Regions from separate parts of the Streptomyces sp. ME02-8801-2C genome, predicted to be linked through region 4. Evidence: riboswitches for the same ligand, from Rfam matches in the RefSeq annotation. Region 4 holds a riboswitch; each other region holds the start of a gene.

The links. Region 4 has a riboswitch for cyclic di-AMP ahead of PV396_RS12940 (C40 family peptidase). Riboswitches for the same ligand answer to the same signal wherever they lie in the genome.
Region 1: linked by a shared signal. The riboswitch ahead of PV396_RS02455 (M23 family metallopeptidase) and the one ahead of PV396_RS12940 (C40 family peptidase) in region 4 are both predicted to bind cyclic di-AMP.
Region 2: linked by a shared signal. The riboswitch ahead of PV396_RS06560 (LysM peptidoglycan-binding domain-containing M23 family metallopeptidase) and the one ahead of PV396_RS12940 (C40 family peptidase) in region 4 are both predicted to bind cyclic di-AMP.
Region 3: linked by a shared signal. The riboswitch ahead of PV396_RS20375 (transglycosylase SLT domain-containing protein) and the one ahead of PV396_RS12940 (C40 family peptidase) in region 4 are both predicted to bind cyclic di-AMP.

What each region holds. Positions count from the first base shown of each region.
Region 1 is NZ_JARAXP010000001.1:553,001-560,801, forward strand. It holds gene PV396_RS02445 (pitrilysin family protein) at 1-644, shown strand, start outside; gene PV396_RS02450 (pitrilysin family protein) at 641-2,029, shown strand; cyclic di-AMP (ydaO/yuaA leader) riboswitch at 2,266-2,434, shown strand; gene PV396_RS02455 (M23 family metallopeptidase) at 2,446-3,240, shown strand; gene PV396_RS02460 (GntR family transcriptional regulator) at 3,429-4,124, shown strand; gene PV396_RS02465 (HPr family phosphocarrier protein) at 4,297-4,578, opposite strand; gene PV396_RS02470 (GNAT family N-acetyltransferase) at 4,757-7,576, shown strand; gene PV396_RS02475 (DUF5998 family protein) at 7,617-7,801, shown strand, end outside.
Region 2 is NZ_JARAXP010000002.1:428,436-436,236, forward strand. It holds gene PV396_RS06555 (alpha-galactosidase) at 1-1,909, shown strand, start outside; cyclic di-AMP (ydaO/yuaA leader) riboswitch at 2,193-2,372, shown strand; gene PV396_RS06560 (LysM peptidoglycan-binding domain-containing M23 family metallopeptidase) at 2,376-3,332, shown strand; gene PV396_RS06565 (DUF6250 domain-containing protein) at 3,475-4,194, shown strand; gene PV396_RS06570 (SGNH/GDSL hydrolase family protein) at 4,317-5,102, shown strand; gene PV396_RS06575 (TetR/AcrR family transcriptional regulator) at 5,269-5,883, opposite strand; gene PV396_RS06580 (Glu/Leu/Phe/Val dehydrogenase dimerization domain-containing protein) at 6,003-7,193, opposite strand; gene PV396_RS06585 (MBL fold metallo-hydrolase) at 7,419-7,801, shown strand, end outside.
Region 3 is NZ_JARAXP010000006.1:61,312-69,112, reverse strand. It holds gene PV396_RS20400 (amidase family protein) at 1-355, shown strand, start outside; gene PV396_RS20395 (ABC transporter permease) at 393-1,349, opposite strand; gene PV396_RS20390 (ABC transporter ATP-binding protein) at 1,336-2,319, opposite strand; gene PV396_RS20385 (DUF2092 domain-containing protein) at 2,379-3,740, opposite strand; gene PV396_RS20380 (polyprenyl synthetase family protein) at 4,062-5,072, opposite strand; cyclic di-AMP (ydaO/yuaA leader) riboswitch at 5,648-5,813, shown strand; gene PV396_RS20375 (transglycosylase SLT domain-containing protein) at 5,817-6,353, shown strand; gene PV396_RS20370 (HAD family hydrolase) at 6,444-7,349, opposite strand; partial or broken gene PV396_RS20365 (hypothetical protein) at 7,479-7,801, opposite strand, start outside.
Region 4 is NZ_JARAXP010000003.1:893,515-901,315, forward strand. It holds gene PV396_RS12930 (ATP-dependent Clp protease proteolytic subunit) at 4-648, shown strand; gene PV396_RS12935 (hypothetical protein) at 657-965, shown strand; cyclic di-AMP (ydaO/yuaA leader) riboswitch at 1,350-1,529, shown strand; gene PV396_RS12940 (C40 family peptidase) at 1,533-2,006, shown strand; gene PV396_RS12945 (ATP-binding protein) at 2,121-2,582, opposite strand; gene PV396_RS12950 (helix-turn-helix transcriptional regulator) at 2,795-3,652, shown strand; gene PV396_RS12955 (DUF397 domain-containing protein) at 3,662-3,886, shown strand; gene PV396_RS12960 (8-amino-7-oxononanoate synthase) at 3,965-5,092, opposite strand; gene PV396_RS12965 (hypothetical protein) at 5,679-5,804, opposite strand; gene PV396_RS12970 (hypothetical protein) at 6,322-6,516, opposite strand; gene PV396_RS12975 (LamG domain-containing protein) at 6,515-7,147, shown strand; gene PV396_RS12980 (hypothetical protein) at 7,561-7,782, opposite strand.

The DNA.
Region 1 (7,801 bases), on a different contig from region 4:
AGCCCGCGCCGCGCTCCGGCGCCCTTCCCGACGCCATCGGCGAAGAACTGCGCGAGGTCGTCGTGGAGGAGGTTCCCTCGCGCGCGTTGATGGCCGCCTACCGGCTCCCGGAGGACGGCACGCGCGCGTGCGACGCGGCCGACCTGGCGCTCACCATCCTCGGCGGCGGAGAGTCCTCCCGTCTCTACAACCGGCTCGTACGGCGGGACCGTACGGCGGTGGCGGCCGGGTTCGGCCTGCTGCGGCTGGCCGGAGCACCCTCCTTGGGGTGGCTGGACGTCAAGACGTCCGCGGACGTCGAGGTGCCGGTCATCGAGGCCGCCGTGGACGAGGAGCTCGCCCGGTTCGCCGCCGACGGCCCCACGGCCGAGGAAATGGAGCGCGCTCAGGCCCAGTTGGAGCGCGAGTGGCTGGACCGGCTCGGTACGGTCGCGGGCCGCGCCGACGAACTGTGCCGCTTCGCGGTGCTGTTCGGCGACCCGCAGCTCGCGCTGACCGCTGTGCAGCGCGTGCTCGAGGTGACGGCCGAGGAGGTCCAGCAGGCCGCCAAGGAGCGACTGCGCCCCGACAACCGCGCGGTGCTCGTCTACGAGCCCCTGAGCGCCGACAGCGACACCGACACCGACGAGGAGGCGGCCAAGTGACCGAGCTCGCCACGATGGAGTTCCACCCCCAGCCCCAGGCGGGCGAGGCCAAGCCCTGGGCCTTCCCGGCCCCCGGGCGGGACACGCTCGGCAACGGTCTGACGGTCCTGCGGTGCCATCGCCCCGGCCAGCAGGTCGTCGCCGTCGAGGTGCTCGTCGACGCCCCCCTGGAGGCCGAGCCCGCCGGTCTCGACGGAGTGGCCACGATCATGGCCCGGGCCTTCTCCGAAGGCACCGACAAGCACTCCGCCGAGGACTTCGCCGCCGAACTGGAGCGCTGCGGCGCCACCCTCGACGCGCACGCCGACCACCCCGGCGTCCGCCTCAGCCTCGAAGTCCCCGTGTCGCGACTGCCCAAGGCGCTCGGTCTGCTGGCCGACGCCCTCAGGGCGCCCGCCTTCACGGACAGCGAGATCGAGCGGCTGGTGCGCAACCGGCTCGACGAGATCCCGCACGAGACGGCCAACCCGGCCCGCCGCTCCGCCAAGCAGCTGTACAAGGAGCTGTTCCCGGCGGCCTCACGCATGTCGCGTCCGCGCCAGGGCACCGAGGACACGGTCGCCAAGATCGACTCGGCGGCCGTACGCGCCTTCTACGACAGCCACGTCCGGCCCGCCACGGCCACCGCGGTGGTCGTCGGCGACCTCACCGGCATCGACTTGGACGCGCTCCTCGGCGACACCCTGGGCGCCTGGACGGGCACTTCGGCCGAGCCGCGGCCGGTGCCGCCGGTGACCGCCGACGACACCGGCCGGGTCGTCATCGTGGACCGCCCGGGCGCCGTGCAGACCCAGCTGCTCATCGGCCGCATCGGCGCCGACCGGCACGACCGGGTCTGGTCCGCCCAGGTCCTCGGCACGTACTGCCTCGGTGGCACCCTCACCTCCCGTCTGGACCGTGTCCTGCGCGAGGAGAAGGGCTACACCTACGGCGTGCGGGCGTTCGGTCAGGTCCTCCGCTCCGCTCCGGACGGTACGGGTGCCGCGCTGCTCGCCATCAGCGGCTCCTTCGACACCCCGAACACCGGTCCCGCCCTCGAGGACCTCTGGAAGGTGCTGCGCACGCTCGCGGCCGAGGGGCTCACCGACGCCGAGCGTGATGTCGCGGTGCAGAACCTGGTCGGCGTCGCCCCGCTCAAGTACGAGACCGCGGCGGCCGTGGCGAGCACCCTGGCCGACCAGGTCGAGCAGCACCTGCCCGACGACTACCAGGCGACGCTGTACCGCCAGCTCGCGGCGACCGGCACCGTGGAAGCCACCGCGGCGGCCGTCAACGCCTTCCCGGTCGACCGGCTGGTGACGGTCCTCGTGGGCGACGCGGCGGAGATCGAGGCGCCCGTCAGGGCTCTCGGCATCGGCGAAGTGAGCGTCGTACCCGCCGAGTAGAGACACCGTCCGCAGAGGCGTCGTAGACGTCGTAGACGGCAGGGGCCCGGTGACGGAAGCGTCACCGGGCCCCTGTTTGTCCATGTTGATGCGCAAGTTGCCCGTATTGATGGAGAGGTTGACAGTCTGCACTGTGGCATGTGCGACAAAACCCGTGATCGGTTTGTTATTTGAAAGTAGTCGCGCTTAGCGTCTGTCCGGCTGTCCGTCACGCAGTGCGCCGCAGTCGCGGCACCGGACAGTCATCGCCGAGTCCCCGTACGGCGCGAGCCAGGGGAGCCGGGGACCCACGTTGTGCAGTCCCTGGGGTGAATCGGACGCCCGCGCGTGCCGCGAGGGAGCCCGTAGGAGACCTTCCTGCTCCGAACCCGTCAGCTAACCCGGTAGGCGAGAAGGAGGAAAGGAACAACCACTACATGGCGTTCACCCGCGCCACCGGGAAGCACCGTCGTCCCAGCCGCCCCAGCCTTGTCAACCGTACGACCGCTCGCGCGGCCAGCGTCGCGGCCCTCGCGACCACCGGCGTCGTGGGCGCCCTCGCCGCCCCGGCACTCGCCACGGAGTCCGCCGTCGAGCAGACCGGGCTCACCCCGGTGATCTCCATCGGTGAGTCGCTCGCCGAGCAGATAGACGCTCAGGCCGCCGCCCAGGAGCAGGCAGCCGAACAGGCCGCCGCCGAGAAGCGGATCGAGGCCGCGGAGAAGCGGGCCGCGGCCGCCGCCAAGAAGCTGGCCGAGGAACGCGTCAAGCAGGAGCGCGAGGTGAAGGCCCGCGCCGCCCGTGAGGCCGAGCGCAAGCGCCTCAACGCCTTCGTCGCCCCGATCTCCGGCTCGTACATCTCCACCGGCTACAAGGCGGGCGGCGCCGTCTGGTCCTCCGGCAGCCACACCGGCGTCGACTTCCACGCCGCGTCCGGCACCACAGTCCACGCGGTGGGCTCCGGCACGGTCGTCGAGGCCGGCTGGGGCGGGTCCTACGGCAACAACATCGTGATCAAGATGATTGATGGTACGTACACTCAGTACGGTCACCTGTCCTCCATCAATGTCTCCGTCGGCCAGACGGTCACCCCGGGCCAGCAGATCGGCCTCTCCGGGGCCACCGGCAACGTCACCGGTGCTCATCTTCACTTCGAGGCCCGCACGACCCCGGAGTACGGCTCGGACATCAACCCGGTCGCCTACCTCCGCTCGCACGGCGTGAACGTCTGACACCTCTTCGCATCACTCGTCGTGGCCCCGGCTCCTCCAGCCGGGGCTTTCGGCGTTTCGGGGTGTCCTGTGTCCAAAAAATATCCACGGATTCCGGCCTGCCGTCGGAAATTCCGGTTCTCTGCAATAGAGTCACTGAACACACGTCAATCGTCGACGTTTCACGGGGATTAAAGCGGAGGTCGGACATGCGTATTCCGGCGCACTCGGTATGCACGGCGATCCGGGACGACATCGTCGCCGGTGTCTACGAGCGCGGCAGCCGGCTCACCGAGGAACTGCTCGCCCGCCGGTACGGCGTCTCGCGCGTCCCCGTCCGCGAGGCCCTGCGCACCCTGGAGGCCGAGGGCTTCGTGGTGACCCGGCGGCACGCGGGCGCGTGCGTCGCGGAACCCACTGAGCAGGAGGCCTCCGACCTGCTGGAGATGCGCATGCTCCTGGAACCGCTGGGCGCCTCCCGGGCCGCCCAGCGGCGCACCGAGGCCCATCTCAAGGTGCTGCGCGGCCTGGTCAGACTCGGCCAGGAGCGGGCCAGAAGGGGCAACAGCGAGGATCTGCGCTCCTTGGGGGGCTGGTTCCACGAGACGCTCACCCAGTCCTCCGGCAGCCATGCCCTGGCCTCGACGCTCACCCAGCTGCGGCACAAGATCGCCTGGATGTACGCGGTGGAGGCACCGCCCAACCCCGTCGAGTCCTGGGCGGAGCACGGGGCGATCGTGGACGCGGTGGCGCGCGGCGACGGCGAGCGCGCGCGGGCGGTCACGGCACTGCACACCGAGCGGGCGACCCTCGCGCACCGGCTGCGCTTTCCGGGCGACGGGGACCGTCCGGATCGTGTGAGGACTTCGCAACATCCCGTAAACATGATGGGCCTGCGTCATTAACACGGGCGCCGTATACAAAGAGGGTTGAATTCGCGGGGGATTATTTCTGCTGCCCGTGACCGGGAATTACGAAGGGTCCGCCCGATATTCGGGCGGGCCCTTCGACGTGTGCGGGTGGTGCATTTCGGGTGACGTTCGCCGCCACCGTCGACCGAGGACCCCGCAGGGTTCCTCAGACCGTTTCGGGAAGTTCCTCGAGTCCCTCGGCCACCAGCTTCGCCAGACGGTCGAGCGCCGCGTCGGCGCCCTCCGCCTCGGAGGCGAGGACGATCTCCTCGCCGCCCTGGGCACCCAGGCCGAGGACCGCCAGCATGGAGGCCGCGTTGACGGGATTGCCGTCGGCCTTGGCGATCGTCATGGGGACGCCGGCGGCCGTGGCCGCACGGACGAAGATGGAGGCGGGGCGGGCGTGGAGGCCCTCCGCCCAGCCGACGTTGACGCGGCGCTCAGCCATGTGATGCTGCCCTTCACTGTCTCAGGGTTGTCTAGACCATTGTTCCATAGCGTGAAGCGTGCCGGGAAGCGGGCACTGACCCGTCCCGGAACCGCGTTCGAACCCCGGCCTGGGCCCGACTTCGGTCCCCACAGACTGCCCTGCGACGTTGTCGGACGCGAGCCGTACTCTGGGGCGCATGCAGAACTCGTCGGACCGGCACGAGTACCCCGCCCACTGGGAGGCGGACGTCGTCCTGCGCGACGGCGGCACCGCCCGCATCCGCCCCATCACCGTGGACGACGCCGACCGGCTGGTCAGCTTCTACGAACAGGTTTCGGACGAGTCGAAGTACTACCGCTTCTTCGCGCCGTATCCGCGTCTGTCCGCCAAGGACGTCCACCGCTTCACCCACCACGACTTCGTGGACCGGGTGGGGCTCGCGGCCACGGTCGGCGGCGAGTTCATCGCCACCGTACGCTATGACCGGATTGATGCCGACGGACTGCCCGCCTCCGGTCCCGCCAACGAGGCCGAGGTCGCTTTCCTGGTGCAGGACGCGCACCAGGGCCGGGGCGTCGCCTCCGCCCTCCTCGAGCACATCGGTGCTGTCGCCCGGGAGCGCGGGATCCGCCGCTTCGCCGCCGAGGTGCTGCCGGCCAACACCAAGATGATCAAGGTGTTCACGGACGCCGGCTACACCCAGAAGCGCAGCTTCGAGGACGGTGTCGTACGCCTGGAGTTCGACCTGGAGCCCACCGACCGTTCGCTCGCCGTGCAACGCGCGCGTGAGCAGCGGGCTGAGGCGCGCTCCGTACGGCGTCTGCTCGTCCCGGGCGCCGTGGCCGTCGTCGGCGTGGGCCGCGCCCCCGGAGGTGTCGGCCGCAGCGTCCTCGACCACATCAGGGACGCCGGTTTCACCGGTGACCTGTACGCGGTCAACAGCGCCTTCCCGGCGGACCAGAAGGACATCGACGGAGTACCGGCCCACCGGTCGGTGCGCGACATCGCGGGCCCCGTGGACCTGGCCGTCGTCGCCGTTCCGGCCGCGCACGTCCCCGATGTCGTCACCGAGTGCGGTGAGCACGGCGTGCAGGGGCTCGTCGTGGTCTCCGCCGGGTACGCGGAGAGCGGCCCGGAGGGACGCGAGCGACAGCGTGAACTCGTACGGCACGCGCGTACGTACGGGATGCGCATCATCGGCCCCAACGCCTTCGGCGTCATCAACACGGCTGAGGACGTCCGGCTGAACGCGTCACTCGCCCCGGAGATGCCGAGGCCCGGCCGGATCGGCCTGTTCGCGCAGTCCGGTGCCATCGGGATCGCGCTACTGTCCCGGCTGCACCGGCGCGGCGGAGGCGTCACCGGCGTCACCGGTGTGTCCACCTTCGTCTCGTCCGGCAACCGGGCCGACGTGTCCGGCAACGACGTACTCCAGTACTGGTACGACGACCCGGACACCGATGTCGTCCTCATGTACCTCGAATCCATCGGCAACCCGCGCAAGTTCACGCGCCTCGCTCGGCGCACGGCGGCGGCGAAGCCCCTGGTGGTCGTGCAGGGGGCGCGGCACAGCGGCGCCGCTCCCCAGGGCCACGCCGTACGGGCCACGCGGCTGTCGCACGCGACGGTGTCCGCACTGCTGCGCCAGGCCGGGGTGATCCGGGTGGACACGATCACCGAACTGGTCGACGCGGGGCTGCTGCTGGCCCGCCAGCCGCTGCCCGCCGGGCCCCGGGTGGCGATCCTCGGCAACTCGGAGTCGCTCGGACTGCTGACGTACGACGCGTGTCTGTCCGAGGGACTGCGGCCGTCGGCCCCGCTGGACCTGACCACGGGGGCCTCGCCGGAGGACTTCCACCGGGCGTTGGCCCAGGCGCTGGCGAGCGACACCTGCGACGCGGTCGTCGTCACCGCGATCCCCACCGTCGGGGAGGCCGGCGCCCGGGACGCCGCCCTGGCCGAGGCGCTGCGGTCGGCCGCGGCCGAGGTGCCCGGGAAGCCGGTGCTGGTGGTTCACGTCGAGCTGGGCGGGCTGGCGGAGGCCCTGTCGGCCGCGGCCAGCACCGCGCCGCATGCGAGGCAGTCGTCCCCCGCGCCGGCGTCGCAGGCCCCGGCGTCCGCGCCCGTACCCACCGCCGCCCCCGGCTCCGGCTCGCGTCTGATCCCCGCCTACCCCGCGGCCGAGCGTGCCGTGCGGGCCCTCGGGGAAGCCGTGAAGTACGCCCAGTGGCGGCGGGAGGCCGCCGAGCCCGGCAAGGTCCCCGGCTACGAGGACATCGACGAGAAGGCGGCCGCCGACCTGATCGGCGGGCTCCTCGCGCGCGGACAGGGGCTCACCCTCGGTACGGACGAGACGTGCGAGCTCCTCGGGACCTACGGCATCCCGGTGCGCGGCGCCCTGCCCGCCCCGAGCCCCGACGAGGCCGTGACCGCCGCGCGGAACATCGGTTACCCCGTCGCCCTCAAGGCCACCGCCCCGCACCTGCGACACCGCGCCGACCTGGGCGGCGTACGCCTGGACCTCGCGGACGAGGAGCAACTGCGGCGGGCGTACGCCGAACTGACCGGCCTCTTCGGCAGCCCGGACGAGGTACGGCCCGTCGTCCAGGGGATGGCACCGCGGGGAGTCGACACCGTCGTACGGGCGGTGATCGACCCGGCGGCCGGCGCGGTGCTCTCCTTCGGGCTCGCCGGGCCCGCCTCCCAGCTGCTCGGGGACACCGCGCACCGGCTGATACCGGTCACCGACCGCGACGCGTCCTCGCTGATCCGGTCGATCCGCACGGCACCGATCCTCTTCGGCTGGCGCGGCTCCGCACCGGTCGACACCGGGGCGCTGGAGGAGCTGCTGCTCAGGGTGTCGCGGCTCGTCGACGACCATCCCGAGGTCATCGCGGTCTCCCTGGAGCCGGTGGTCGTCGCGCAGCACGGCCTGAGCGTCCTCGGGGCGTCGGTGCGGCTGGCGCCGCCGCCCGTGCGCGACGACCTGGGCCCCCGGACACTTCCTGTGTACTGAGCGGTGCCTCGCAGTCAGTGTGCCCCCGTAGGATGGGCACATGGCCAAGACCAGTACGTCGACCCAGGGGCTGCGAGCGGCGATCGAGCGCAGCGGCTACTACCCGGCCCTCGTGGCCGAGGCGGTGGAGGCCGCGATCGGCGGCGACTCCATCCGGTCGTACCTGGTCCACCAGGAGACGACATTCGACGCGAACGAGGTGCGTCGGCACGTGACCGTGCTCGT
Region 2 (7,801 bases), on a different contig from region 4:
CGACGGCCGTGAGGAGTACCCGGTCGAGGGCGGCCCCCGGTTCGTACGGCCCGCGCTGTCCGTGCGGACCGAGGAGCGCCGGGGCACCGAGTGGCGGTTCGAGGCGTGCGAGACCGAGACCGGCGCCGACGGGGACGAGTTGCGGCTGCGGTTCCGTGACGCCGGGCTGGCGATCACGCTGCACTACCGGATGCGCCACGACGTCGTCGAGCGCTGGGTGACCCTCACCCACGACGTGACCGACGCGACCGGCCCGCTGGAGCTGCTGCGCGCCGACTCCGCCACCTGGACGCTCCCCGACCGCGAGGGCTGGCGCCTCTCGCAGCTGCACGGACGCTGGGCCGCCGAGTCCCGGTTGGTGAGGACGGAGCTCACCTACGGTGAGAAGGTCATCGGCAGTCGGCGTGGTCACACCGGGCACCAGCATCTGCCCTGGGTGGCGCTCGACACCGACGCGACCGAGGAACGCGGCGAGGTCTACGCCTGCGCGCTCGGCTGGTCGGGGTCGTGGCGGATCGCCGTCGCCCAGCTGCCCGACGCGCGCGTGCAGGTCACCGGCGGCGCCGGATACGACGACTCGGGGCTGCTGCGCCTGGCGGCGGGCGAGTCCTTCACCACGCCCGTCTTCGCGGGGCTGTGGACCGACTCCGGGCACGGTGGGGCGAGTCGGGCGTGGCACGCGTACCAGCGCGCGTTCGTCGTACCGGGCGCGGACCAGGACCGGCCCGTGCTCTACAACTCCTGGGAGGCCACCGAGTTCGACATCTCCGAGGAGCAGCAGGGGACGCTGGCCCGGCGGGCCGCCGCGATCGGCGTCGAGCTGTTCGTCGTGGACGACGGCTGGTTCGGCGCCCGCACCAGTGACCGGGCCGGCCTCGGCGACTGGACGCCCAACCCGGACCGCTTCCCGTCGGGGCTGAGGCCGCTCGCCGAGTACGTGCACGCCCTGGGGATGCAGTTCGGCATCTGGGTCGAGCCCGAGATGGTCAACCCGGACAGCGACCTGTATCGCGCGCACCCCGACTGGGTGCAGTTCCAGCAGGGACGCAAGCGGACTGAGTTCCGCAACCAGCTCGTACTGAACCTTGCCCGCGAGGATGTCCGGGAGTACCTCTGGGAGCAGCTCGACGCCATGCTCTCCAGCGCCCCCATCGACTATGTGAAGTGGGACTTCAACCGCTGCTTCAGCGATGCCGGCTGGCCCGGTGAGGATTACCCGCAGCGCCTGTGGGTCGACCATGTGCACGGGCTGTACGCCCTCCTCGACCGGCTGCGGGCGGCCCATCCCGACGTCGCCTTCGAGTCCTGCTCGGGCGGCGGCGGCAGGATCGACCTCGGTGTCCTCGCCCGTACGGACCAGGTGTGGACCTCCGACAACACCGACCCGCTGGACCGCCTCGCCATCCAGGAGGGCTTCAGCCAGATCCATCCGGCGCGGGTCATGGCCGCCTGGGTCACGGACAGCCCGAACACCCAGCTGAACGACCGGGTCAGCTCGTTGCGCTTCCGGTTCGTGAGCGCGATGGCCGGGGTGCTCGGCGTCGGCGGTGACCTCACGACGTGGACGGAGGAGGAGCTGGCCGAGGCCGGGGAGTGGGTGGGGCTCTACAAGGAGATCCGGCCCGTCGTGCAGCGCGGCGACCTCCACCGGCTGCGGCGCCCGGTCGGCGGGCTGAGTGCGGTGCAGTACGTGCTCGGGGACGAGACCGTCGTCCTCGCCTGGCTCCAGGCGCAGCACCACGGCGAGCCGGTACCGGCGCTGCGGCTGCGGGGAATCGACCCGTCGGCGACATACGAATGCCGTGAAACGGGTGAAATCCACAGAGGTGCCGTGTTGTTGCACCATGGCTTGCGAACCGGACTCAAGGGTGACCTCGATGCGGCAGTTTTCCGCTTGCGTCGCATCTGATGCTTCTGTCCGTTATGGAGCATTGATTCCAACTCGCTTCGGAATGCGGGCTCCTGTGAATCGGGCGAGTGAGCAGCGTCATATTCGTGACCGTGTGTCGCCGTCATGTGCACGTAATTTCGGCGGCTTTTAAGGGTGTTCACGCGACGGAAAGATCCATAATTCACGGACCGTGACCGGGAATTCTGGGGTGGATCACAGAAAACCCGCACACAGGGAACCCCAAGCTTGTTTCCGTGCGTCTTGGTCGCTTACGTTCGCCACCCATCCGGACGGACGCCCAATCCTGCCGCCGCCCGGATCCCGTCTCGACCACCCGACAACGGCAGGAGCGGGGGACCCACAGGTAGAACGCCTGCTCCGGTCTCCGGAACAGGCTTGGGGTCAAGTCACGTCCAGGCGTGACCGGACATCTCCAGTCCGCACCCGACAGCTCACCTCGCAGGCGACGGAGAAGGAATTCGCCATGCCCGCGAAGGGTAAGCACCGCCGTCCGAAGTCCCAGCGCTTCATCCGCTCGATAGCCGTCGCCGGAACCGGCGGAGCGGCTCTCGCTCTTCCGCTGCTGGGAGCCACCGGCGCCCACGCGGCCACGGCGGAGTCCGCGACTCAGTCCGTGTCGTCCCTTTCGGTAACCGCGAATTCCATTGCGGCCGAGGCAGTTTCCGCGAAGTCGGAAAAGGCCTCGAAGAAGTCCCGGACCTATTCCGTCCGGGCCGGCGACTACCTCGCGAAGATCGCCCAGGAGCAGGGCGTCACCGGCGGCTGGAAGAAGCTCTACTCGGACAACCGCACCGCCATCGGCGCCGACCCGAGCCTGATCCACCCCGGTCTGAAGCTGTCGATCGGCAGGAAGGCCGCGTCGACCTCGTCGCCCACCTCGAGCTCAGGCTCTGCGGAAGCGTCCTCGAGCTCCTCGAAGTCTTCGCAGACGGAGGCCACCCAGCCGGCCGCCGAGAGCGCGACGGCCGCGACCTCGACGGCGGCCGAGGCAACCAACACCAGCAGCTCCAGTGGCTTCAACCTCCCCGTGGCCGGTGCCACCATCGGCACCGGGTACCACGTGTCGGGCAGCATGTGGTCCAGCGGTTACCACACGGGCGTCGACTTCGTCGTCCCGACCGGCACCTCCCTCAAGGCTGTCGGCGCCGGCACGGTCGTCTCCGCCGGCTGGGGCGGCGCGTACGGCAACCAGGTCGTCATCAAGCTCGCCGACGGCTACTACGCGCAGTACGGCCACCTCTCCCAGCTCTCCGTCTCGGCCGGGCAGTCCGTGACCGCGGGTCAGCAGATCGGCCTGTCCGGCGCGACCGGCAACGTCACCGGACCGCATCTGCACTTCGAGATCCGCACCACCCCGGACTACGGCTCCGACGTGGACCCGGTCGCGTACCTCCGCTCGAAGGGCGTCGCCGTCGGCTGACGAACGTTCGCGGCGAGGACATCCGTCGAAGGCCGGACCCCGATTCCCGGGTCCGGCCTTCGACGCGTTCACGCGCGCGCGTGCGGGTGTGATAGTCAACTCCCTATCCGTGCAAGCGCTTTCTGCCTCAAGGAGCCGCCTCGTGACGACCACTCGCAGAGCCTTCGGAGCCCTCGCCGCAGGCGCGGCTCTCACCGCGCTCGCCCCGGCCACCAGTGCCAGTGCCGCCGCGTGCGGACGCCTCCTCGCCCGTGACGACTTCCGCCGCGGTCTCGGCCAGTGGGCCGTCGAACTCCAGGACGGCGGCAGCGTCACGGCGGCCCGAGGCGTCCTGGAGGTCGACGTGCCGAGCGGCGCAACCATCTGGTTCAAGCGCAGGTTGCGCGGTCCGTACGTCATCGAGTACACGGCGACACCCGTCTCGGCGGGCGGAGCGAACGACCGGGTCTCGGACCTGAACAACTTCTGGAACGCCGTCGACGTCCGCTCCCCGGACGACCTCTTCGCCACCACGCGCGGCGGCGCCCTCGCCGAGTACGACTACCTCAGGACGTACTACGTCGGCTACGGCGCCAACACCAACACCACGACCCGGCTGCGCCGTTACGTCGGCGAGGCCGGGGTGCGCCCCCTGATCTACGATTACCCGGAGCCGCTCCTGGTCCCGAACGAACCGCACGGGGTGCGGATCGTCTCGGCCGGTTCGACGGTCCAATGGTGGATCAACGGGCGGCTCGTCTTCGACTACAGCGACCCGGAGCCGTACACGGATGGGCACTTCGCCTTCCGTACGACGTGGAGCCACTTCCGGATCTCCGACTTCAGCGTCCGTGAGCTGCGTCTTCCCATTATTCCGAGTTGACCAATACTTGACGAGTGGCTTATCTCACCGCCAGTCAAGCCCTTCCTACGGTCGCGTAGCTCACATCGGAAGGTGAATCATGCTCTGTTGTGGCAGACGATTCGAAGAATGACAGCAGAGCAGTGATCGGGTCGTACGTGGCGGTGGGGGACAGCTTCACCGAAGGCGTCGGCGACCCCGGCCCGGACGGGGCCTTCGTCGGCTGGGCCGACCGGTTCGCCGTACTTCTCGCGGACCGGCGCCCGGAGGGCGACTTCGACTACACGAACCTGGCGGTACGCGGAAGGCTGCTCGACCAGATCGTGGCCGAGCAGCTTCCGACAGCCAGGGAACAGGCGCCGGACCTGGTCTCCTTCTGCGCGGGCGGCAACGACATCATCCGACCCGGCAGCGACCCGGACGAGGTCGCCGAGCGCTTCGAACGAGCGGTGATCGGCCTCACCTCGGCGGTCGGCACGGTCATGGTGACGACCGGCTTCGACACCCGCAACGTCCCGGTGCTGAAGCACATGCGCGGCAAGATCGCCACGTACAACGGGCATCTGCGGGCCATCGCCGACCGGTACAACTGTCCCGTGCTCGACCTGTGGTCCCTCAAGACCATCCAGGACCGCAGGGCCTGGGACGGCGACCGGCTGCATCTGTCGCCGGAGGGGCACACGCGCGTGGCGCTGCGCGCCGGGCAGGTCCTCGGCCTGGACATCCCCGCCGACCCCGACCAGCCGTGGCCCGTGCTGCCGCCGCGCGGCACGCTGGAGATCCGCCGCGACGACGTCCACTGGGCCCGCGAGTACCTGGTCCCGTGGATCGGGCGGCGACTGCGGGGCGAGTCGTCGGGGGACTACGTGACGGCGAAGGGGCATCTGTCGCCGGACGACATCAAGAGCCGCATCGGCCGGGTCGCGTGAGCGCTGCCGCCTTTCAGCGCGGTTCTGAGTGCGGTTCTCAGCGCGGTTTGCAGCACGGTTTTCAGCGCCGGGCGGGCACAACCAGCCCGTCCGGCGCTTGAGGACGAGGCCGTCCAGGCCGAAAGGGGGGTCTGGGGGCGCAGCCCCCGGCGGACGACCACATCACTCACCTGGACCCGGTCAACGCCCCCCGTTCCAGCCCCAGTTCCCCAGCCAGCGCAGCGTCCACCCACTGCTCGGCCCGCGCCCGGGACACCCCGTCGTACGCCGTCATCTGGACGGCCAGCCCGTCCAGCAGCGCCGTGAGCCGCAGCGCCGTGCCTGTGGGGTCGGGGCACTCGAACTCGCCCGCGGCCACCCCCTCCGTGATGACCTCGGTGATCGCGGCCTTCCAGCGCCGGTCAAGATCACCGGCGACCTCGCGCAGCGCGGGGTCGCGCAGGGACGCCGCCCACCCCTCGATCCACAGTCGCCAGCCCTTGGCCTGACCGGTCGGCGCGTACCAGCGCACGGCGGACCGCAGTCGGCGCAGCGCCGGGGACCGGCGTCCGAGCAGCTTGCCGAGGTGGGTGAGATCGGCCTCGGCCGCGTACCGGAAAGCGGCGGCGACCAGCTTCTCCTTGGTCGAGAAGTGGTACAGCACCAGCGCGTTGCTCACCCCGAGCACGGCGGCCACGTCGGCGATCCGCACCGCCGCCACGCCCCGCGCCTCGATCTGCTCGACGGCGGCCCGCAACAACTCCTCGCGCCGCTCGGCCACGCTCAACCGCACCCTTGCCACCCGGCCACACTAATCCGCCGCCGGACACGATGTCGGGCCAGGTCCGGCAATGCCCGTAAATCCACGCCCATACGGCTTGTTCACGGGACAGCGGCCCTCCGTCGGACTCCGCCACGCCGTTACCGGTACCAGCCGAACCGCTCTGCGATCACCGGCAGCCGGTCCTCGACGATCGCGTGCGCCGCCGCACGCGGAGTCGTCCCGTCTGTCTCCGCGCGCGCGAGCACCTGGTCGATCAGGGCGCGCATCGACCGCCGGGTGTACGCGAAGGCCTCCTCGGGGTCGGCGCCGATGTCCCCGAACAGCGTCCACCACCACCAGGCGTTCGTCCCGGAGTTGACGACCACGTCCGGCAGTACGACGATGCCGCGCGCGGCGAGCAGCTCCTCGGCCTCCGGCAGCACGGGCATGTTGGCGGCCTCGACGATCCAACGCGCGGCGATCTCCCGCTGGTTGCCCGGGTCGACGGCGTACGAGACCGCCGCCGGCACCAGCACCTCCGCTGCCACGGACAGCCAGGCCTCACCCGGCAGCTCACGGTCGTCGGGGCGCAGCACCGCGCGGTCCACCGTGCCGTAGGAGTCCCGGGCCGCGAGCAGCGCCTCGACGTCGAGTCCCGCCGGGTTGACGATCGTGCCCTTGACGTCGGCGACGGCGACCACGGTGAGGCCCGCGCGCGTGAGGAAGCGTGCCGTGGCCCCGCCCATCGTGCCGAGCCCCTGCACGGCGACCCGGGTCCCGGCATGCGGCACCCGGGCCCGGTCGAGCGCCGCGAGCACGGATTCCGCGACCCCGCAGCCGCCCACCAGCTCGTCGAGGCCGATCCCGTCCACCTCGGTCGCGAACGCGTCCGCGAGCCGCTTCCGGGCCGCGATCCCGTCGTCCAGCAGCGGATAGACCGCCTGGATCGACGACACGAGCCCGGCCTCGGCCGCGGCCCGGTCGACGAGATCCTGGGTGAGGCCCAGGTCCTCGCCGGTGGTCCAGACACTCTCGACGTACGGTCGCATCGCGCGCAGGTAGCGAACCAGCACGCCGTACGCCGCCGGGTCCCGGGGATCGCAGTCGATGCCGCCCTTGGCGCCGCCCAGGGGGATGTAGCGGCCCTCGGGGTTGTAGTGCAGGGCCTCTTTCATGGTCATGCCCCGGGCCAGTCCGGTGACCTCGTCCAGGGTGCAGCCCTCGCGCATCCGCAGGCCGCCGCTGGACACGCCCCGCACCAGTCTGTCCACGACGAGGAAGCCCTGACGGCCGGTGAGGTGATCGGTCCAGGTGAGGGAGAGCAGGGGAGCGCCCTGATGGGTTGCCATGCGGGCAATATACTGACTCGCCGTTCAGTTGGGCCCTGGGTGTGCACACGTAAGGTATTAGTCCGGCCGCGTCGGGTAGCCACCCGGCGGCCGTTCGGAGTCTTGGTCCGCCGTGCGGAAACCCAGGTTTTTCCCTGCCGAGACCCGGCCGCTACACAGGCGGCACGGGAGTGTCGGACGGGGCGACCATAATGGAATGTCTGACCGACTCCACCTGGAGGTACCGTGACCGGATTTCCCTCTCCGAGTTCCGGGCTGCGCGCCCTGCGGCCCGAGGCCTTCGGCGCGGAACCGAGTGGGGAGCGCTTGGCGCGGATCCACAGATCGCCGCACTTCGCGGACGGTGTCTTCAAGAATCCGGCGGGTACGCCGAGGCCCGAGGGCGGCGCCATGATCGAGTTCGCCAAGGCCTCGCTGCGGAAGGAGGACCGGATCCGGCGCGTCCCGGCGGGCACCGTGCCGGTGCACGCCACGACGCTCGCGGACCTCGCCAAGCCGCCGGTCAGCGGTCTCAGGGTGACCTGGATGGGCCACTCCAGCGTGCTCACCGAGATCGACGGCCGGCGAGTGCTCTTCGACCCGGTCTGGGGCGAGCGCTGTTCGCCGTT
Region 3 (7,801 bases), on a different contig from region 4:
GGACGCGCGTACGGATACCGATACGGGTGGCGGTACGGCATCCCCGCCGCGCACGGTCAACGACCAACGACTGGCGGAGCTGTTCAGCCGGGCCGACCTGATCCTGACCCCCACCACCCCGAACCCGCCGCACGGTCACGAGGGCCCCGGAGACCGGTACTCGACCGCGCTCACCTGGGCGTTCAACCTCAGCGGCCACCCGGCGGCGAGCATCCCCGCGGGCTTCGGGCCGGACGGCTGCCCGGTCGGCCTCCAGGTGGTGGCCCGGCACGGCGAGGAGGAGGTGCTGCTGCGGGTCATGGCGGAGGCGGAGACACGGGCGGGCCTACGGGCGCCCCGGCCACGAACCCGGTGACATACGTACTCACGTACTCGCGGTACGTACTCGGAGTTCAGGCCGTGATGTCCTTCGTCGTGAACCGTGCCCAGGCCGCCGAGCCGAACACCGCCGCGTACACGGCCTGAAGGCCCAGGTTCTTCACCAGGTCGTCCCAGTAGACCGGTTCGCGCATCAGGTCGGCGAAGGACAACCAGTAGTGGGAGAAGAAGTACGGCTGGAGCGCGTGAAGTTGGGGTATCTGGTCGAGGATCTGGATGGTGATGAGCAGCCCTACGGTCGTCGCCATCGCCGCGATGCCGCTGCTCGTCAGGGTGGAGACGAACAGGCCGAGCGCCGCCACCCCGATCAGTGACGCGGCGACAACCAGTGCGATCAGCAACGCCCGCCCGAGACCCTCCGTGAAGCTGATGTTCGTACCGGAGATGGTCATCAGGTCGCCGAGCGGAAAGAGGAACGCGCCGATCGTGAGCGCCGATATCGCCACCACCAGCGTCGCGACCAGGCAGAACGTCAGTGTGGTCGCGTATTTGGTGAGCAGCAAACGGGTACGGCCGGCCGGGGCGACCAGCAGATAGCGGAGCGTGCCCGCGCTCGACTCGCCGGCGATCGCGTCGCCCGCGATGACGCCGATGGCCATCGGGAGGAAGAACGGGAGGGTCGCGGCCAGTGCCGTGAACACCAGGAACAGACCGTTGTTGCTGATCTGCGAGATGAACGCCGGCCCCCCGCCGCCCTCGGGACCGCCACCCACCGCTGACGAACCGTCGCTCGTCTCGATCTTCACGGCGATACCGAGGACGATCGGTACGGCGGCGAGCACGGCGAGCAGTGCGAGGGTCCGCCAGCGCCGGAAGGTGGTGACGAGCTCGCTGCGGAAAAGGCTCAGGCTCCAGAGGGGGCTGGGGGTGCGGGGAGTTCGCGTAGCCCGGACGGTGTCCGTACGCGGGGTAGGAGAGGGAGGAGAGGAAGGAGAGGTAGCAGACGTATTGGTGGTCTCAGCCCGCGACATCGAAGCCCTCCCCTGTCAGCGCCACGAACGCGTCCTCCAGGGACGCCCGTTCGATGCCGAAGCCCCGGACGCGGACGCCCGCGCCGACCAACGCGGCGTTCAGATCGGCGAGTTCACGATCGCCTTCCGGCACCTCGCCGGTCACCCGATCCTCGGTCGCGATCACGTCGCCCACGCCCTGTTCCTTGAGTACGCGGGCCGCGTCCGCCGCGTCGGGCGTCGTCACGACCAGCCGACCCCGGGCTCCGGCGGCCAGCTCGGCCACCGCGCCCTGGGTGATCAGCCGCCCCTGCGCCATCACGGCGGCGTGCGTACAGACCTGCTCGATCTCGTCGAGGAGGTGGGAGGAGAGGAAGACGGTGGTGCCGTCTGACGCCAACTCCCGTACCAGGGAGCGGATTTCACGCATCCCCTGCGGATCGAGCCCGTTGGTCGGCTCGTCGAGGACGAGCAGCCGCCGCGGCTGGAGCAGCGCCGCCGCGAGACCGAGCCGCTGCTTCATACCCAGCGAGTACGCCTTCGCCTTCTTGCCTGCGGCGGCCGTCAGACCCACCCGGTCCAGCGCCGCGCCGACGCGCGCACGCCGGGTGCGCGGATCGGCGGTCGGGTCGGCGGAGTCGTACCGTACGAGGTTGTCGCGGCCCGAGAGGAAGCCGTACAGCGCGGGCCCCTCGATGAGCGCGCCGACCTGCGGCAGGACGGCGCGGGTGGCGCGGGGCATCGGTCGCCCCAGCACCCGCGCCGCGCCCGATGTCGGCTCGATCAGGCCCATCAGCATGCGGATCGTCGTGGTCTTGCCCGAGCCGTTGGGCCCGAGGAAGCCGAAGACGCTGCCCGCCGGGACGGTGAGGTCGAGAGCGTCGACGGCGAGCTGTCCGCCGCGGTAGCGCTTGGTGAGGGCGCGGGTGACGATGACCGCGTCGTCGTCCCGGTGCGCCTCTTCCGGCTCCGCGGCGGACGGTTCCTCCATGGGCTCCCTCAATCGTCGTGCCTCTACTCGGTTCCCCTACGGCGGTTCCCCTAAGGGAGTTACTTGGCCGCGTTCGCCGCCTTGACCAGGGCGTCCTTCGTGACCGCGCCGACGTAGACCTTGCCGTCGTCCGTCATCAGGGCGTTGACCAGGCGGGTCTTGAAGACCGTGCCGGAGCCGAAGTCGCCGGAGACCTTGTCGCCGAAGGAGCCGAGGAAGCCGCCGAACATCCCGGCGTCGGACGAGGCGTCGCCCGACGGCATGCCGCCTTCGGCACCGGAGTCGAACACGGCGATGGAGTTCCAGCCCTCGCCGATGACCTTGCCGCCCTCGCCGGCGCCGTCACGTTCGGAGCCGTTCGCCCACCCGTGACCGTCAGGCCCCATGAGGCCCTCGTCGAACTCCTCACCGAATTCCTTGCCGAAGTCCTTCCCGAAGTCCTTGCCCGGCGCCTCGTCGGCCTTGCCCGGGCCGCCCTCCTCCGTGACCTTGGTCCCCTTGGGCGGGGTGAAGTCGAAGGTGGAGGCGGCGGGCTTGGCGAAGTCGACATCGACGAACCCGGCGTCCAAGACGGCGGCCCCGCCGCTCGCCGGGGTGAGCGTGAACTTCAGCGGCGTCCCGGTCTTCGAGTCGACGGCGACACTGATCGCCCCGACCGTGGAGCCGGACTCCTTCGGCTTGATGACCAGCTTGTACGCGTCCCGGCCGGCGACGTGGGCCGTCCCGTCGACGGTCACTGAGGTCGTGTCGTCGACCGCCTTCAGGGCCTCCTCGGCGAGCCGACCGGGCGTGGCGGGCACGTCGTCGCCGGGCAGAACCCGGTCCTTGCCCTCGCCCTCACCCTTCTCGTGCTTGCCCGCGGATTCGGGGGCCGTCGCGTGGAACGCCTCGTTCGACGCGCTGTCGTACGCCCACACCTCGTCACCGTTGTGGATCACGCTGTACTCGGCGGCCTTCTCCAGCAGAGAGATCTTCTGCTTGTCGGGTCCGTCCAGGGCGACGCGTACGGTGTGCGTGCCGGAGGCCAGTTCGAGAAGCTTGGCGCTCGGATCGGCGGCCGAACCCGAGCCGTCGGAATCCCCGCCGAGACCACCGCCCGACAGCAGCCCGCTCTCCAGACCGCCGAGGTCGGGCAGCCCCAGATCCGTACTGATCTTCACCGTGCCGGACAGCTGCTGTACGTCCGAGGCGGCGATCTTCTCGATGAGTTCCTGCGCGCTGATCTTCGGCAGATCGGGGTCACCGGAGCCGGCGAACGCCGGTACCAGCCCGATCGTCGCGACCGTCAGACCGATCACCACGGCCGGGGCGGCGTAACGCGCGGCCTTGCGGCGCCGGGACGGCACGTCCTCGGCCTCGATCCCGGCCACGGTGTCGGCCTCGATCCGGTTCCCCGCCTTGGCCTCTTCGTACGGTGCCATGTGTGCCTTACCTCCGTCGTCGGCGGCGGCTGTCCGTCCCACACTCTGTCCACCCTGAGCCGCCATTCTCACCCGAACCGGTGAGGAGTGGTGGTTTCCATCTCACCAAATCGGAGGTGGGGAATCGTCAGACCTTGGGCTCAACTCCACGTACTGCCACGGGATGACATGGGGGCACCTCGCGTCCCCTGACCCGTAGGGGACACCCGCATTTCCAGCCCGTCCGGCGCTTGAGGACGAGCGCGTTCAGCGCGGAGAGGGGTCTGGGGGCGCAGCCCCCAGGGACAGGATGGGACGGGTAAGGGCGGCGGGGGCGAACCCTCACCCGGCCCGATGCACCACCGCGTCGCACATCTCCAGCAGCGCGGCCTTCGCATCGCACTCCACCAACGGCGCCAACGCCGCCCGCGCGTCCTCCGCATACCGCACCGTGTCCCGCCGAGCCTGCTCCAGCGCCGGATGCACCCGCAGCCGGGCCAGGGCCTCCGCGTGCCGCGCGTCGTCACTCAGGTCGGAGTCCAGCAGCTCACACAGCGCGATGTCCTCGGCCAGCCCCAGTCGAGCCACCCGCTCCCGCAATCGCAGCACAGGCATCGTGGGAATGCCCTCGCGCAGATCCGTCCCGGGCGTCTTCCCCGACTCGTGGGAGTCGGACGCGATGTCCAGCACGTCGTCCGCGAGCTGGAAGGCGACCCCGAGCCGCTCCCCGTACTGGGTGAGCACATCCACGACACTGTCGTCGGCACCGGACATCATCGCCCCGAACCGGCAGGCCACCGCCACCAGCGATCCGGTCTTGCCGCCGAGCACGTCCAGATAGTGCTCGACGGGGTCCCGCCCGTCCGACGGCCCCGCGGTCTCCAGGATCTGCCCGGTCACCAGCCGCTCGAACGCCTCCGCCTGCACCCGGACCGCCTCGGGCCCGAGGTCGGCGAGGATGTGCGAGGCGCGCGCGAACAGGAAGTCCCCGGTGAGGACCGCGACGGAGTTCCCCCAGCGCGTGTTGGCGCTGGGCACCCCGCGCCGCACCTCGGCCTCGTCCATGACGTCGTCGTGATACAGCGTCGCGAGGTGGGTCAGCTCCACCACCACCGCGGACGGCACGATCCCCGGCGCGTGCCGGTCCCCGAACTGCGCCGCGAGCATCACGAGCAGCGGCCTGAACCGCTTACCGCCCGCCCGTACGAGATGCTGCGCGGCCTCCGTGATGAAGGGGACCTCGCTCTTGGTGGCTTCGAGCAAACCTTCCTCGACAGCCGCCAATCCGGCCTGGACATCGGCTTCGAGAGCCTGGTCCCGCACGCTCAGCCCGAACGGCCCGACGACGGTCACGAGGGATCTCCTGTCTGCTGTGTCTACTGGCGGTCACACGGTGTGTCGATAGGTCGCTGCCCTCACTCGAGTCAGCGTATCCGGTCACGTTTCGATCACCGCGAGCGCCCGCCCGTCCAGGCCGGGCGGTATCGGATCACGACCGGAATGTTTTTGATCAGTCCAAAGCATGGACATTTATAAGCACACCGCGCCCCACACTCCACACCTCGCTGCCGCGATCCTCACCGGAACAACGCACGACCCCTTCCGGCGACCGACACATACCCCAAAACCCTCGAAACACCCCAAACCCACCACTCGCCCCATCATCACCACATCTACCCCCCACCCGTGATTCGAGTCACGTCGCCAATCAGCCCACACCCCCTCCTCCCCGCAAACTTCCCGTTCACAAAGGCAAGTTACTCCCTCACTCGCCCTTTACTATTTGCCCGTTTTATCCCCAACGGGCGGACGATATGAGTAAGTCCTGCATTTCCGCCCCTTGTTCCACCCGTGTGCTCTCGCATACGTTTCGCGCCACACCGGGCGGATCGCCGAATCCTGCCGCCGCCCGTAGAGCAGCAACCACCCACCCACATGTGACTCACGCAGGCAGGAGCGGGGGACCCAGGTAAGCCGCCGGTCCGGACATCGACACCGGAGCGGCTAGGGGTGAAGCCGCGCGCCGCAACGCGCCCGGCCGGGCATCTCCCGCCCGAACCCGACAGCTCACCTCGTAGGCGCCGGAGAGGACTCACCATGCCCGCACGAGGTCAGCACAACCGCGCGAGAACCCTTCGCCGCCCGCTCGCACTCACGCGCACACTCGCCATCACCGCGACGGCCGCCGCAGCCCTGGCCATCCCCTTCCTGACCGCGACGACGGCCTCGGCCGCCCCGTCGGCCGCGTCGTCGGCCGCGTCGTCGGCCGCGTCGTCGGCCGCGTCGTCGGCCGCGTCGTCGACGACGTACTACGCGAACAACCTGGACGGCTGGATCCGCGAATCGCTCGACATCATGGCGCAGAAGGGAATCCCCGGGACGTACGACGGCCTCTACCGCAACATCATGCGCGAGTCGTCGGGCAACCCCTACGCCATCAACAACTGGGACTCGAACGCGGCAGCCGGCACCCCCTCCAAGGGGCTCCTCCAGGTCATCGACCCGACCTTCGCCGCGTACCACGTCGCCGGAACCTCGTTCGACCCCTACGACCCGATCGCCAACATCACCGCCGCCTGCAACTACGCGGCCGCGCGATACGGATCGATAGACAACGTGTACGGGGCCTACTAGGCCGACCGTCCCTGCCCGGGTGGGGCGGGCGTCCCCTGGGCCAGACCCACGACGCCCGCCCCACCCGGGCCCATTGCCGCCTACCCGGGCCTACTGCCGGCCGACCCGTGTCGCTGCCGAGGCCGATGCTGGTGCCACTGCAGGTGCCGACCCTGGTACCGGCGCCTCCCAGTCCCCCCAGCCCTTCCCCCGCCCGAACAACCGCTCCAGCACCACCGCGATCCCGTCGTCCTCGTTCGAGAGGGTGACCTCGTCCGCAACCGCCTTGAGCTCGGGATGGGCGTTGGCCATGGCGACACCGTGGGCCGCCCAGTCGAACATCGGGATGTCATTGGGCATGTCGCCGAAGGCGATGGTGGCGGACGAGGACAGCCCGAGATACTCGGCGGCCAACGCGAGCCCCGTCGCCTTGGTGATGCCGCATGGCTGGAGTTCGACGGTGCCGGGCCCCGACATGGTGACGGTCGCGAGCGAACCCACCGCTCCACGCGCCGCCGACGCCAACTCGTCGTCGGACAGCGACGGGTGGCGAAGCAGCACCTTGCTGATGGGCGCGGCCCACAGATCGTCCCGGCACGGCACCTGTACGGCGGGCAGCGTCGGGTGCGGCATCAGGTACCCGGGTTCGATCAGCGTGAGCCCGTCGACCCCGTCCTGATCGACGGCGGCGTACAACTGCCCGACCTCGGCCTCGATCTTGCCGAGCGCGGTCTCCGCCAGCTCCCGGTCCAGGGTCACCGACCACAGCAGCCGGTCCGCGCCGGCGTCGTACAACTGCGCTCCCTGCCCACACACCGCGAGCCCCCCGGCACCGAGGTCGTCGAGCAGCGGCCGGACTCTCGGCGCGGGGCGACCCGTCACGACCAGATGACGGGCACCGGCGGCCGTGGCGCGCGCCAGGGCGGTCCGTGACCGGTCGGAGAGCGTGTCGTCGGCGCGCAGGAGCGTTCCGTCAAGATCCGTGGCGATAAGTGCGTATGAGGTGGGAGCGGGCATGATCCAGAGAATACGGATCGTTCGACCCCTCGGCCGCCGCCCGAACCGGACGAGGTTCGCCGTCCCGGCAGCAACAGCCCCGGCGCGTGGGCCAGTTCCTGCCGCGGACACCGCCCCGGGAGGCCACGATCAGCACGACAACTCGATGCGGTGAACCCCTGGTTCACAAGATCGAGCGAGGGCCCAGCCCCCACACACATATCCGGCACCGACCCTCGGCGTTGCCCGGCTCACCGCCAGCTCCGTGCGCAGCTCGTGCCCGAGGAAGTCCATCGCGGCGCTGTCGACGCGCTAGCCGGTCGCGGCTATGACATGGTCGGCCGACAACTCCCGCGTACGACCGCCGAGTTCGCGTACGGTCAACACCGGCCGGCCCCCGACGAAGCTCACTCCGCTGCCCGAACGGCCCACCTCCAGCGCTCCCTTGGCCTCCGTACCCCCGGTTGCTCCCG
Region 4 (7,801 bases):
GCCATGAACGACATCGACGTCCCGTCGGCCCGCCATGTACTGCCCGAGTTCACCGAACGCACCAGCTCCGGGTCCCGGACGCTGGATCCGTACTCGAAGCTCCTCGAGGAGCGGATCGTCTTTCTCGGGACCCCGGTCGACGACATCTCGGCGAACGACGTGATGGCACAGCTCATGCATCTCGAATATCTGGCGCCCGAACGGGACATCTCGCTGTACATCAACTCCCCCGGCGGCTCGTTCAGCGCGATGACGGCGATCTACGACACGATGCAGTTCGTCACCTGCGAGGTGGAGACGATCTGTCTGGGCCAGGCGGCCTCCGCGGCGGCCGTACTGCTGGCCGCAGGAACGCCGGGCAAGCGCAGCGCGCTGCCGGGGGCCCGGGTGATGATCCACCAGCCCTCGCTGTCCGAGCCGATCCAGGGTCAGGTGAGCGATCTCGCCATCCAGGCCCAGGAGTTGGCCCGGGTCCGTAACCTGCTGGAAGAACTGCTCGTACGGCACACCGGCCGGAGCCCGGAGCAGGTCGCCGCAGACATCGAGCGGGACAAGATCCTGGATGCCCAGGGCGCGCTGGAATACGGGCTGGTGGACCGGATCGTGCCCAGCCGCAGGTCCTCGGACCCCGCCCCCGGCACGAGGTGAGCCCACCGATGCTTCCGCCCGAACTGCCTCCGCTGCCCGCTCTGACGCGCGCGGAGGGCGAGTTGATCGACCGTTACCTCGAAGTGGCCGATCTGCTCGGCCGTATCAACCCGGCGTATCACGGGGACACGTACCGCGGACTGCGGGCCGCGCAGGCACTGGTCGCCAAGGCGGTCGCCCTGCGGGACGCGCTGGAGTTGATGCATCAGCGGGGCGAGGCGGAGGTCCACGCGGATACGCTGGCGCGTGCGCTGCGCGTCCTGGACGGGGAGCGCCGCACGGCGCGTGTCATCGTTCCGCGTGAGCCCGCCAGTTGACGCATCCGGTCTGCCGGTCCGTACCGGGCGCGCCCAGGTGCCCCGGTGACGCGCTTGTCCAAAACGGGCCGGGAGACGGCCGAAAGCCATCCCCCGTTCGGAGTAGACGAAGGTCCGCCGATTAGACCGGCCGAGTTGCTCGACACGCGCGGTCGACATGCGGAATCGAGGCGTTTCGGCCCTGGTCCGAGGGTGCGCGACCCCATCGAAAGTCGTGCCAGGGTACGGGTGTCCACCCGAACGGGTCAGCGGTGAGTAACGCCACAAAGCCCCGATTCCATTGGGATTTTCCCACTTCCATGAGCCAAGATCCCTTCCTGACGACAAGCCCCCGCCACAAGCGGCGGGGCGATCCGGGCGGACGCCGAGTCCTGCCGCCGCCCGGATGACCGGTCGACAGATGTGCATCGGCAGGAGTGGAGGACCCAAGCACGACGGGTCGCCGGAACGGTCACGCCATGACCGGGCCGAGCAGCCCTTGGGGTGAAGCCGCGTCAGCGGCCGGGCAACTTCGCCAGCCCGAATCCGACAGGTCATCCTTCACAGGCGGCTGACGAAGGGTTGCGCATGTCTGCGCTCAATCGTGTCCCGTCGATGATGACCCGGGCCGGTACGGTCTCGGCTCTCACCCTCGCCGCTGTGGGCGGCGGTCTGGTGCTCCCAGGCGTCAACACGGACGCCGCGGCGGTCACACCACAGACGAAGGCACTTCAGATCGCGGCCTCCAAGAAGGGCTCCCCGTACAAGTACGGGGCCGCGGGACCGAAGAAGTTCGACTGCTCCGGTCTCACGCAGTATTCGTTCAAGAAGGCGGGCAAGTCCCTGCCGCGTACGGCGGCCGCCCAGTACAACAGGACCAAGCACATCTCCGCCAAGAGCCGCAAAAGCGGGGACCTGGTCTTCTTCCACTCGGGCAAGAACGTGTACCACGTGGGCATCTACGCCGGGAAGGGAAAGATCTGGCACTCCCCGAAGACCGGGGATGTCGTGAAGCTCCAGAAGATCTGGACGAAGAGCGTCTGGTACGGCCGGGTCAGCTGACCTGCGCGGGGCGGGAGCGGCGGCCTGGCCTGGACCCGCCGCTCCCGTCCCGTTGCCGTTTCATCAGGCCGGGCTGCGCAGCGGACGCAGTACGTGTGCAGTGCCGCCGAACCGTTACGGCTCCTGCTGGCCCGACGCCGTTACCGGGGGCCGGACGGGGGCCGTCCACGGGAGTTCGATCGATACCGTCTTTCCGCCCTCCCGGGTGGGCCGCACGCACAGTCTGCCGCCCGCCTCCGCGGTCAGCCAGCGGATGATGACCATCCCGCGGCCGTTGTCCTGCTGGACCGCTGCGGGCAGCCGCTTGGGGAAGCGCGGGTGACTGTCCGTGACGCCGATGCGCAGGTTCTCGTCACGGTCGAGGGCGATGTCCACCGTGAAGGCGGGTGACAACCCGAAGGTGTGCTGTACGGCGTTGGTGGCGAGTTCCGAGACGATCAGACGGATGGTGTCGGCGGCTTCGGTGTCACCCCGCAGGCCCCATTCCGCCAGCACATCGGCCACATACGCGCGGGCGGCGGAGACCGAGGCGGGATCGCTCGGCAGAGTGACGGATGCTTCCAGATGGTCTGCCATGGCGAGGTCGTCCCTTTCCCACGGAACCGGAGCCCGACACGGAGCGGCTGGTTCGAGTACGGTCCCGGACTGGTGCTTCGCGCCAGACTGCCATTCCCGCGCCGGTCACGGGGTGCGATCCACCAAGATGTGCATATATCTGTCGCTCGAAGCGGTGAACTCTGCGACCCCAGAGCGTATTTGCGCGGCTCATAAGGAGTAAGGAGTGGCCCATGCAGTACGGTCCCGCGGTGCGCCGCCGAAAGCTGGGTGACGAACTGCGCGCACTGCGCTCCAGGGCCGGCCTCACAAGCGGTGAGGCGGCGCGTCTGATGGGCTGGCACCAGTCGAAGGTGAGCCGCATCGAGACCGGCGCGAGCGGGGTGAAGCCGGCCGACGTACGGTTACTTCTGGACGCGTACCGGGTTCCGGAGGGCGAGTCGCGTGAACTGATACTCGTGCTGGCGGGCGGCGAGGACGGCGGCCGGCACCACTGGTGGCATGCCTACCGGGGCGTGCTGCCGCCCACCTACCGGGACTTCATCAGCCTGGAGTCGCAGGCCAGCACGATGCGCACGCTGGAGACCTCGGTGGTGCCGGGGCTGCTGCAGACCCCGGAGTACGCGCGCGCGATGACCCGGGCCGCCGTGGACGGCGTGGAGGAGACCCGGCTCGACGCACTGGTCGAGGTGCGGCTGGCCCGGCAGGACGTACTGCGTTCGGATCCGCCGCTGGCGCTGAGCGCGGTCCTCGACGAGGCGGTGCTGCGCCGTGAAGTGGGCGGTCCTGAGGTGATGACACGTCAGCTGGGGCGCCTCATGGAAGCGGCCAGACTGCCCCAAGTGCGGTTGCAGATCCTGCCGTTCACCGCGGGGGCATACATCGGCATCACCGGCCCTTTCGTTATCTTCTCCTTTCCGAGCACTTCTGACTTGGATGTGGTTGTTCTCGACCAGATGATGAGTAGCCTCTACCTCGAACGGAAAGAAGACCTCCGGGCCTACAGCGAGGCCTTCAACACCCTTCAGATCCACGCCCTTTCGCCCGAGGATTCGTTGGATTTCATCGCCGGTCTGAATCACGGCGGGTAAGGAGGCGCCATGTCCGCAATGCCTCGAAACGTACCGTCCGTCGTCGAACCGCCCGGTGTTCAATGGCTGCGCAGCAGCTACAGCACCGGCGCGAACAACTGTGTGGAGACGGCCCGTCCGGACACCGGAGTCCGGGCAGGTCGGCTCGCCGTACGCGACTCCAAGAACGTGGCGGGGCCCGTCCTGCTCTTCTTCCCCGAGAGCTGGAAGGGCTTCCTCACCGCGTTGAGGTGATCGCCCAAGGACGCACGGCCGCGGTTCGCCGACTCATGGTCGCGTGTCACTGATCAACGACCCTGTGGATCTACACGTCTACGGTCGGTTCTCGCCGATCACCTGTACCGCACGCGCGATCTGTTCCTCGGCCAGGTCCGCGCGGGCGGTCAGCCGCAGCCGGGACACTCCGTCGGGCACGGACGGCGGACGGAAGCAGCCCACGCCCACGCCGGCGGCCCGGCAGTCGGCCGCCCATCGCACGGCCCCCTCCGGGGAGGGTGCGCGCACGGAGACGACGGCCGCGTCCGGCCGTACCGCCGACAGCCCTTGTGCGCTCAGCCTGGTGTGCAGCTCACGCGCCACCGCACGCGCCCGTGCGGCCCGTTCGGGCTCGCGGCGCAGCAGGGTGAGGGCCGCGAGGGCCGCGCCCGCCGCCGCCGGGGCGAGGCCGGTGTCGAAGATGAACGTACGGGCCGCGTTCACAAGGTGCTCGATCACCCGAGCGGGGCCCAGCACGGCGCCCCCCTGGCTGCCGAGCGACTTGGACAGCGTGACCGTCACGACGACGTCCGGCGCGCCCGCGAGCCCGGCCGCGAACGCCGACCCCTGCCCGCCCTCGCCCAGGACTCCCAGCCCGTGCGCGTCGTCGACCACCATCCCCGCGCCGAACTCCCGGCAGGCGGCGGCGAGTTCGGCGAGTGGTGCCGCGTCCCCGTCGACCGAGAAGACCGTGTCGGACACGGCGACGGCCGACCCGCTGTGGGTGCCGAGCGCCTTGCGGAAGGCGTCCGGGTCGGCGTGGCCGACGACCTGGGTCGTGCCCCGGGCCAGTCGGCAGCCGTCGATGAGCGAGGCGTGGTTGCCCGCGTCCGAGACGACGAGGGAGCCGTGCGGTGCGAGCGCGGTGACCGCGGCGAGGTTGGCCGCGTATCCGGAGGAGAAGACCAGCGCGGCCTCGAATCCGCAGAAGTCGGCCAGTTCGCGTTCGAGTTCCGCGTGCAGTTCGGTGCTGCCGGTGACGAGCCGCGAGCCGGTGGCACCGCCGCCCCAGCGCCGGGCGGCCCGGGCCGCGCCCTCGGTGACCTCGGGGTGGCGGGCCAGGCCCAGATAGTCGTTGCTGGCGAGGTCGAGGAGCGGCGAGTCGGCGGGACGCGGGCGCAGGGTCCGTACGAGTCCGGCGCGGCGGCGCGCCTCGGCCTGCTCGTCGATCCAGCCGAACGCCATGAGTCCTCCGCGCAGCTACGTGTTGTAGGCAGTGAACAGACCCTAACCTCACCCTCTGACACCCATGATGTGGCAATACCCACATCCGGTTTTGTCAAGCAAGGAAAACGCCCAGGTCAGATGCTATATCACGTCCTCTCGGGGTGATCGTCTCTCACTGCACGGACCGGCCGCGCGCCCAGGCGGAGCCGACGCGAGTCAGTGGCTGCTGCTGCGCGACCGCACAGCGAAGCGCCTGTAACCGGCGCACCACCAGCAGCCTCACTTCAGGAACGCGTCAGTCGCCCAGGTCGCCGTCGAGGCAGTCCTGCACCGGCCCGTACAGGCCGCGAGGAACGAGCCTGTGGCCCTCTGACGGCGCTTGGGTTCTAACGGTCCTCGCAACACCCCAGACGAAGCGGTGCGATCGGCTTCGAGACCCGGAAGAACCGCGAGGCCAGTGACGGGAAGAGGCCGGTTCCGGGAGCGGGCCGCATACTCCCATCTCATGGAGCAGGGCTACAGCACTCGGGAGGCCGCACGGATCGTCGGTACCAGCCTGCGCACGCACTCTCCTGGGCGGGCATCGTCGCCGGCCTTCTCGACCTCACCGGCACCGCGCCGACAGGCCGCCATCGACGGGGAGGCAGACTCCGTTGACGTAGGCCGCCGCGGTCACCGGCATCGGGTTCATCGGGTCGCCGTAGACCGCCGTCCTGTGCGTGGTCGTCACGATGTGTCAACCAGAAACTGCCGCGACATCTCCATGTCAGGAACCGGAGCAGCCGCTCGTTGAAGAGGTCGGGCTTGTTCATGTGCGGCTCGTGACCGCTGTTCTCGAACATCGAGTAGCTGCCGCGCTGGACCTGCTGGGCGAACCACTCCATTCCCTCATCGCATCGGCCGGCGCAGAAAACCGGTGCTCCGCACGACTGTTGGCAGACGAGAAGTACCGGTGAATCCCGCTCGGAGAGAGGTCTGATGAGCATCGTTGGTTGGACATACACATCTTTTGACTTCGAGGTGCTGTTCCCTGAGACGGACCGCATCGAGGCGCCGCTGGCCGAATGCGGTCCGGTCGGAGTCGCCGTGGTTTCGCTGATCGATGTTGATCACGCGGTACCGAGCGGAGCCTGTGGGAAGGGGTCCGCTGAGCGAGGCGCACCCGCACCCGGCGGCCGAACCGGCGGACGAATTACGTGTATGTGCCTTGCAGTTGTTCGCACCGGTTCGCCGTGACAAGGGCAGAGTCACGGGTGGCGAAGCCGTCCGCCGGGAAAGGGGCCACGGACGCACCGCGCCGAGGCCATCAGCAGGTCGTGGTCCAGCTCGACGACGAGCATCTCGTCACCCTCGGTCGAGCGGGTGATGCCCATGATGCCGTCGTTGCGTCCCACCGTTTCGTCGACGGGTCCGGTGACAAGAGCCTGGCCAACGGCATACATGGGCGCGGGCCGGGTTCTCGATCGCCCGGGAAACCGGCTTCGGCCAGTACCAACTGACCCTCAGCGTCACGGATCGACATTCCCACCTGGGTCGTCACTGGCCGGCGCAACCCGTACTACCACGCTCGAGAGCGACCACACCGCGGTCGACACCCTCGCCGACTACACGGTCTCCGCCTGGATGAAGCTCGACTCGGCGGACAACCCCGCCACCGCCATCTGCGAGGGGACCAGCCAGCACCAGGCGTTCTACCTCGGCTACGACCGGGGCAACCAGGGCTGGATGTTCCAGACCACGACCACCAACGACGAGAACTCCGACTTCCCCACCGCCGAAGGAGACAACAACACCGGCCCCGTCAACACCTGGACCCATCTCGTCGCGACCTACAAGGCACCCGTCGCCGGTGACTCCACCACCGGTGTCATGGCCCTGTACCAGAACGGCACCCTGATGGGGACGGCCGCCAACCTCAGCCCCCAGTACGACTCCTCACTCCCCCTGACCGTCGGCGGCTGCGTCAACAGTGCGGCGGCCACGACCCCGTACATGGTGTTCCCCGGTTCCGTGGCCGACGTCCACGTCTACCCGCGCAAGCTGTCGTCGACGGAGGCCATCGCACTGCACTGACCGACACAGCCATCCTTGGCCCCCGCCGCTCGCACCAGGAGCGGCGGGGGCCGAGTGGTTCCGGTCGGCCGGTGGGGGGAGTTGTCCGGTACAGGAAGCCGGACGGAGTGTCATGACGCCGGGCGGGAACACGGTTCTGGGGCTCGCCCAGCAGCCCATGACGTTCCGTCTGCTTCACGGCCCGGTGGGAGATTCCGCGTGGCACGCGGCGCCACGCAAGCGGCGTCCGCGCCGTCGCCTGGAGCAGCTGATCGGCGTGGCCGCCACCGAAGGCAACGACCGGGCGTCATATCTGCCCGCTCCTGTACGGCGGAGGCGTCGCGGTGGGCCGCCTCCGCCGTACGTCGTCGTGAGCGTGCCGGGCGCGGTACGCCGCCCGGTGCGGGGTCGGCCCCCGTGGGCGGAAGCGGCGGTCAGCCCATGTGGACGGGCGCCGTGCCCTCGGTGTGCTCCTGCTTGCCCGTGTTGCCGAGCCCGACCGCGGTGACGAACATCGCCGGCAGCAGATGTCCGGCGTAGGAGGAGTCCGGCTCCAGGCCGGCGAACCAGAGCATGCCGCCCGCGCCGACCAGCAGGCCCGGTCCGGCGATCAGCCGGGGAGACAGGCGGGTGACCAACTTCAAGGACGTGCTCACTCAGCCCGTCGAGCCCGGC